Regions from separate parts of the Tessaracoccus palaemonis genome, predicted to be linked through region 3. Evidence: riboswitches for the same ligand, from Rfam matches in the RefSeq annotation. Region 3 holds a riboswitch; each other region holds the start of a gene.
What was found. Region 3 has a riboswitch for cobalamin ahead of KDB89_RS03840 (hypothetical protein). Riboswitches for the same ligand answer to the same signal wherever they lie in the genome.
Positions count from the first base shown of each region.

Region 1: linked by a shared signal. The riboswitch ahead of KDB89_RS05840 (energy-coupling factor ABC transporter permease) and the one ahead of KDB89_RS03840 (hypothetical protein) in region 3 are both predicted to bind cobalamin.
Region 2: linked by a shared signal. The riboswitch ahead of cobI (precorrin-2 C(20)-methyltransferase) and the one ahead of KDB89_RS03840 (hypothetical protein) in region 3 are both predicted to bind cobalamin.

Region 1 covers NZ_CP079216.1:1,298,837-1,301,093, reverse strand. The annotation lists gene KDB89_RS05845 (energy-coupling factor ABC transporter substrate-binding protein) at 1-232, opposite strand, end outside; gene KDB89_RS05840 (energy-coupling factor ABC transporter permease) at 225-911, opposite strand; cobalamin riboswitch at 948-1,091, opposite strand; gene KDB89_RS05835 (precorrin-8X methylmutase) at 1,140-1,793, shown strand; gene KDB89_RS05830 (CbiX/SirB N-terminal domain-containing protein) at 1,801-2,257, opposite strand, start outside.
Region 2 covers NZ_CP079216.1:1,292,605-1,294,861, forward strand. The annotation lists gene KDB89_RS05810 (cobyric acid synthase) at 1-1,286, shown strand, start outside; cobalamin riboswitch at 1,310-1,442, shown strand; gene cobI (precorrin-2 C(20)-methyltransferase) at 1,473-2,237, shown strand; gene cobM (precorrin-4 C(11)-methyltransferase) at 2,234-2,257, shown strand, end outside.
Region 3 covers NZ_CP079216.1:868,797-871,053, reverse strand. The annotation lists gene KDB89_RS03840 (hypothetical protein) at 1-1,138, opposite strand, end outside; cobalamin riboswitch at 1,225-1,358, opposite strand; cobalamin riboswitch at 1,401-1,544, shown strand; gene KDB89_RS03835 (DUF4430 domain-containing protein) at 1,685-2,257, shown strand, end outside.

The DNA of each region.
Region 1 (2,257 bases), 430 kb from region 3:
CCTGGATGGCGAAGAGGCCGGACTCGATCTCGCCGGAGCCGGGCTCCCAGATCGGGCTGAACCACGGCTCGACGCCGTGCTCCTCCAGCACCTCGGTGACGACGGAGTCGGTCCCGACGAACCCTTCCTCGCCTTCGGCGGGCTGCGGGGCCATCGCGAAACTGAACACGAAGATGACGACGATCACGGCCAGCAGGGCCAGGCCGATGAACCAGTCCTTGCGCTTAAACATGAGCGGCCGCCTTCTCGGTCTGGGGCATGACGCCCAGGCGGATCATCTGGTCGGGCGCGACACGCGCGAAGAATCCGAAGAGCAGGATGCCGAGGACTCCCTCAGCGACGGCCAGCGGGATCTGCGTGACGGCGAAGATGCCCAGGAACTTGGCCGCGGCCCCGAGGAGTCCGGTGACCTCGTCCGGGTACGCGATGGCCAGCTGGAAGCTGGTGACGACGTAGGTGACCAGGTCGGCGAAGAAGAACGCGAGGAAGACACCCAGCCACATGGGGCCGCCGAACTTCTTCACGAGCTTCCAGCACGCGTAGCCCGCCCACGGGCCGGCGATCGCCATGGAGAACACGTTGGCGCCCAGCGTGGTGATGCCGCCGTGCGCCAGCAGCAGCGCCTGGAACAGCAGGACGATGGTGCCGAGGAAGGCCATCACGGGAGGCCCGAAGAGCACGGCTCCGGCTCCGGTGCCCGTCGGGTGCGACGACGAGCCGGTCACGGACGGGAGCTTGATGGCGGACAGGACGAAGGTGAAGGCGCCGGCGGCCGCGAGCAGCAGCTTGTTCTCCGGCGATTCCTTGGCCTTGCGGATCACGGCGCGGGCGCCGTGCACGACGAAGGGGGCAGACGCGGCGTACCACACCGCGCATTCGAGGGGAGGGAGGAATCCCTCAGCGATATGCATCGCCGAACTCCTTTGTCCGGGATTACGCGTCCCGGCGGTCAAGGCTCGGAGAAGGCCAGTTCCTGACTTCCGCCCCGTGGGGCGGCTCACAGTGGCGCGACCGTCCCGGATCATCCCCGGGTTCCTGGCGTCTCTTCCGAACGATTCTGTGGTTGTGGAACCAACTACAGCACGTCGTAATGCGGCCCGCAAGGCGGGGTGGGTTAAGCGTGTTCTAGGGTGGCGCACGTGTCGAACCCCTACCTGCGCACCGGCTCCGAGATCTACGAGGAGTCCTTCCGGATCATCCGCGCCGAGACCGATCTGACCCGCTTCCCCGCCGACGTGAGCCGCGCCGTCGTGCGCATGGTGCACGCCGCCGGCGACCCCTCGATCGCCGACGACGTCGCCTTCACCCCAGGCGTCGTCGCGGCGGCCAACGCCGCCCTCCGAGCCGGGGCCCCCATCCTGTGCGACTCCTCGATGGTGGCGACCGGCATCATCTCGTCGCGGCTGCCGGCGCGCAACGAGGTCATCTGCCACATCAAGGACGAGGCGATCGCCCGCGACGCCGCCTACCGCGGCATCACCAAGACCATGGCCGCCGTCGACGCGTGGGCCCCCCGGCTCGACGGGGCCGTCGTCGCCATCGGCAACGCCCCGACGGCGCTGTTCCGGCTGCTGGAGGTCGTCGCCGAGACCGGCGCCCGACCGGCCGCGGTGATCGGCATCCCCGTCGGCTTCGTGGGCGCCGCCGAGTCGAAGGAGGCCCTGATCGGGTCCCCGCTCGCCCTCGAGTACCTCGTCGTGCGCGGTCGCCGTGGCGGCAGCGCCATGACGGTCGCCGCGGTCAACGCCATCGCGAGCACCGACGAGCTGACCAACACCTCCCGGCAGGACTGAGGGACTCTCAGGACCGCCCGACGGGCTCCGCGATCGCCTGCCGCACGTCCTCGGAGCCCACGATGGCCTCGAGCACGTGCCGGGAGCGACGCGGGTTGCGGTCGCCGACGACCGCCACCGTCAGGTGCCCGACGCCCCGCGACGCGGCCGTGTACGCGGTGCCCTGCACCGCGTCGTCGGCGCGCACGCAGAAGGTGTGGCGCCGCTCCGCCTCGGCCACGACGCGGGCGTTGACGCCCGGATCGTCGGTGTCGGCCAGCACGTACCAGGCGCCCTCAAGGTCGCCCTCCGCGAACTCACGGCGCTCCCACGCGATGTCCCCCGCGGCCGCGAGGGCCGCCAGCGCCCCAGTGGCCGTCGGGGAGACGAGCGTGACCCGCGCCCCGGCCGCGAGCAGCTTCGGCACGCGGCGGGTGGACACGACGCCGCCGCCGACCACGACGACGCGGCGGCCGGTCAGCAGC
Region 2 (2,257 bases), 420 kb from region 3:
AGATCGGCCGGGCGCAGTACCTGCAGGCGCTGGCCGCCGGCGTCATGCCCACCTCGATCCTCAACCCGGTGCTGCTGAAGCCGGGCACCGACCGGAGGTCCTTCGTCGTGCTCCGCGGCCAGCCGCACGGGATGCTCGAGGCCGGCGAGTACACCACCGGCCGCCGCCACCTGGCCGAGGCCGCGTTTGCCGCCTACGAGGAGCTGGCCCGCGAGCATGAGCTCGTCATCTGCGAGGGCGCCGGGTCGCCGGCGGAGATCAATCTCAGGGTCGGGGACTACACGAACATGGGCCTGGCCCGGCAGTTCGACCTGCCCGTCGCGCTCATCGGCGACATCGACCGCGGGGGGGTGCTCGCCTCCATCTTCGGCACCTGGGGCCTCCTCGACGACGCTGACCGCGCGCTGCTCGCCGGCTACATCATCAACAAGTTCCGCGGGGACGAGTCCATCCTCGCGCCCGGCCTCGAGGAGATCAGCCGGCGCACCGGCCTGGCGGACTTCGGCACCCTGCCCTGGCTGGAGGGGGTCTGGATCGACGGGGAGGACGCCCTCGAGGTCGGCCGCTGGCGCCACGACGCCGCGGCCACGACCCCGGACGACCTGACCGTCGCCGCAGTCCGGCTGCCGCGCATCTCCAACGCCACCGACGTCGACGCGCTGGCCCAGGAGCCGGGCGTCGACGTGGTCGTCACCGTCGACCCGCGCGAGGTCGAGAGAGCCGACATCGTGGTGCTGCCCGGCTCCCGCTCCACGCTGGGCGACCTGGCCTGGCTGCGGTCGACCGGCATCGCCGACGTCATCGCGGCCCGGGTCGCGGCCGGCCGGCCGGTGCTCGGGATCTGCGGCGGGTTCCAGATGCTCGCCCGGACCATCGACGACCCCGTCGAGGGCGACGGGATCGCCGACGGCCTCGGCGCGCTGCCCGTCGACGTCGTCTTCCACGCCGACAAGGTGCTCGGCACGCCGTCCGGCTCCTGGCGGGGCATCCCCGTGGACGGCTACACCATCCACCACGGGCGGCCCGTGATCGACCCCGGCCACGAGGACTTCCTCGGCGGGGTGCACGGGGGCACCGTCTGGGGGACCATGTGGCACGGGGCCTTCGAGTGCGACGACTTCCGCCGCGCCTGGCTCGTCGCCGCCGCCCGTGAGGCGGGCCGCGACTGGACCCCCCGGGAGGCCGGGGTGGGCTTCGCCGGGCTGCGCGAGACGATGATCGACACGACCGCGGACGCCATCGAGGCGCGGATCGACGTCGACGCCCTGCTCGGGCTCGCCCGTTGAGAGACCCCGGCTGGGCGTGACCCGCGGGCCAGTGCCAGACTGGCCCCAACACCAGCATGAGGTGCCGAGGAACCCGGTGTGAGTCCGGGACGGTCCCGCCACTGTGACCGCGCGCGAGCGCGGGAGTCAGGCACTCGCCCGCATGCGCCATCACTGAGGGCGAGAGACCCAGGAAGGCTGGCACACATGCCGCTCACGCACATGCGCCCGCGCCTCATCGGCATCGGCGTCGGCCCGGGCGACCCGGACCTCATCACCGTCAAGGCCATCTCGGCGCTGTGCGCCGCCGACGCCATCCTGGTGCCCGCTACTGAGGTCTCGGGAGACGGCCCCGGCCGCGCGGAGCAGATCGTCGTCTCGGCGGCTCCGGAGGTCGCGCACGCGGTCGTCCGCGTGCCGTTCAGCATGGCCGACCGCAGCGGCGTCACCGACCGTCGCCGCGAGGCCTGGCAGACCTCCGCCGACGCCGCGCTCGCCGCGTACGCGCGTGGCGCCCGCACCGTCGCCTTCGCCACCGTCGGCGATCCCAGCGTCTACTCGACCTTCTCGTACCTGGCCGCCTACGTCGCCGACCGCGTCGAGGACCTCGCCATCGAGGTCGTGCCGGGCATCACCGCCATGCAGGCGCTGGCCGCCGAGTCCCGCACCCCCCTGGTCGAGGGCACCGAGACCCTGGCGCTGGTGCCCGTCACCGCCGGGCTCGACGTGCTCGGGCGGGTCCTCGACACCGTCGACACCGTCGTCGCCTACAAGGGCGGACGGCGGATGCCCGAGGTCGCGGGCCAGCTCAGGGAGCGCGGCCGCGACGCCGTCGTCGGCATCAACGTCGGCCTGGAGCAGCAGGAGCTGTTCGGCCTCGACAGGCTCGAGGCCGACCGGAAGGTCGGGTATTTCAGCACGGTGATCGTCCCCGCGAGGCGGGACGGTCAGGAGACAGGAGGCAGGCTGTGAAGCGCGGCAAGGTCATCTTC
Region 3 (2,257 bases):
TGCCGGGCAGCTGCGCGCCGTCGCGGAACCAGGCGTAGGACAGCGTGACGTCGGCAGGCTCCCAGCCGGTGGACGTGACGGTGAGCTTCTCCCCCACCTTCGCGGTGCCGGAGATCTCCGCCGTGCCGACGGTGATGTCCCGCTTGTAATCGTCCCAGTCCGCCGTGGCGTACCCGGCGCCGGTGATGGCGAAGATGGCCTGCACGGTGGCGCGGATGTCGTCGCGGGTGCCCATGCGGGTGTTGGACCAGGCCGCGCCCGAGTCGGTGGCGGCCTGCTCCTTCTTCATCGCCCGCTTCGGCGACTCGATGTTCACGCCGGCCTCGGCCAGCGCGGAGGCGACCATGCCGGTCGAGTTCGACGAGGCGCCGTCGGCGCCGCCGAAGCTCGCCATCCAGAAGTAGTCGCCGTCGTCGTTCGTGAACCGGTTGGCGGCGTTCTCGGTCCAGGCGATGCCGCTGGCCAGCTTCGTCGCGGCCTCCTCGCGGTACCTGGCAGCCACCTCGTCGTCCCGGCTGAGCAGGAGCATGGCCGAGATGCCGATGCCGGTGTAGTCCGGGTCGCCGGTGGGTGCGGCCGCGTACCAGCCGAAGCCGCCGTCCTTGGTGATGATCATTCGGGACATGAGGTAGGTCATGCCCTCATCCGACACGTCGTCGAGCCTGCCGAGCCTGGACAGGGCGATGGTCGCCAGGTAGCCGCCCCAGGCCTGCGGGGCCTTCTTGGCGTTGACGTAGTCGATGAGCTCCTGGACGAGGTCACGGTCGGGGCCGAAGAAGTGGGCCGGGTCCTCGACGCCGGCGATGTCGGCCGTCAGGATGACCTTGGCCAGGGCGTCGGCGCGATTGATGACGTAGGTGGGGCCGACCTGCTCCAGGCCTGCGACCATCTCCTCCATCGTGTCGTGGTGCTGGCGGGCGGAGGCCAGCGCCATGATGCCGTCGGCCAGCAGGCCGGCGTCGCCGGTCGTGTAGGTGCCGTCGGCCCACTGCTGGGCGATCCAGTCGGCAGCCTTGGTGATGGAGGCCTGGTCGGAGATGACCTCGTCGGCACGGGCGGGGGCCGCGACGAGGACGGAACCGAAGAGAACCGCCACCGCCGTGAGCAGTGGCAGGAACAATCGTCTGATGAAAGACATGGGGCGAAACCTCTCAGTCACGAGGCTGCGCGTGCAGGCGGCGCGAGAGGAGCGCTGGCCCATCCGCAGTCCGCGACGGATGTAGTACTTGGCGGAAACGTCGGGACAGGTGGTCCGGCTCGGACGCCTCGACGTCCTCACGGTTGCGGGTCAGCGCCGGATTCACACCGGCTTTCCCTCTCCTGACTACGCACAACATAACACCCGCTTCCCCTTGCCGGAGCCGATCCACGCAAACTGCGCGGCGGAAACTGGGGGATGCGCAACAGCGGACGGCTCTGTTAGGTTGCGTGTGAGCAACCGCTCTGGGTGCGCCCCAGGGGAAGCCGGTGTGAATCCGGCACTGACCCGCAGCCGTGACGCCAACTGGCGAAGTCGGAATGCCTGGCCGCATTCTCTTCACCTTTTTCGTTGTCGCGGATCCGCAACGGGCAGGCAGCCGCCTCCGTGCATACCGCGGGAGAGGCACTGTCAACCATGTTGGACACACACCGGGCCGCAGGTTCCCGGCACAGATCGAGGACGATCTGGTCAATGCTGGCCGCGGTGGCGCTGCTCCTGGGCATCGCCCCCGCCTATTCCTGGGCCGCCGACGACGTCAGCGTCTACGTCACGGTCGAGGGCTACAACCTTGGGCAGGGCTACTTCGTCGAGCCCGTCAAGGTCACCGTCGCCGACGGCGCCACGGCCGCAGAGGCCACCCTCGATGCCCTGGAGGCGGCGGACATCGACGCGGAATACGGCGGCACGGCCACCGACTCCGGCTTCTACCTCCAGACGATCGGCGTCGACGACTCCTTCACCCCGACGGTCCCCTCCTACATCACCGAGCAGGACGGCTTCGAGCTCGGCGCCTCCAACGGCGACGGCTCCCTGGGGGCGTTCGACTTCAACGGCATGTCCGGCTGGATGTACACCGTCGACAACACCACCGCCGACGTCGGCGCCGGGGCCTTCACCGTCACCGACGGGCAGGTCATCCGCTGGCAGTTCACGCTGTACGGCTACGGCTGCGACCTGGGGCTGGCAGACGCCTGCTGGGGCTCTCCGCCCTACTTCGACCAGGTCGACAAGACCGAGCTGATCCGCACGATCGTCGACGCTCCCTCGTCGACGGCC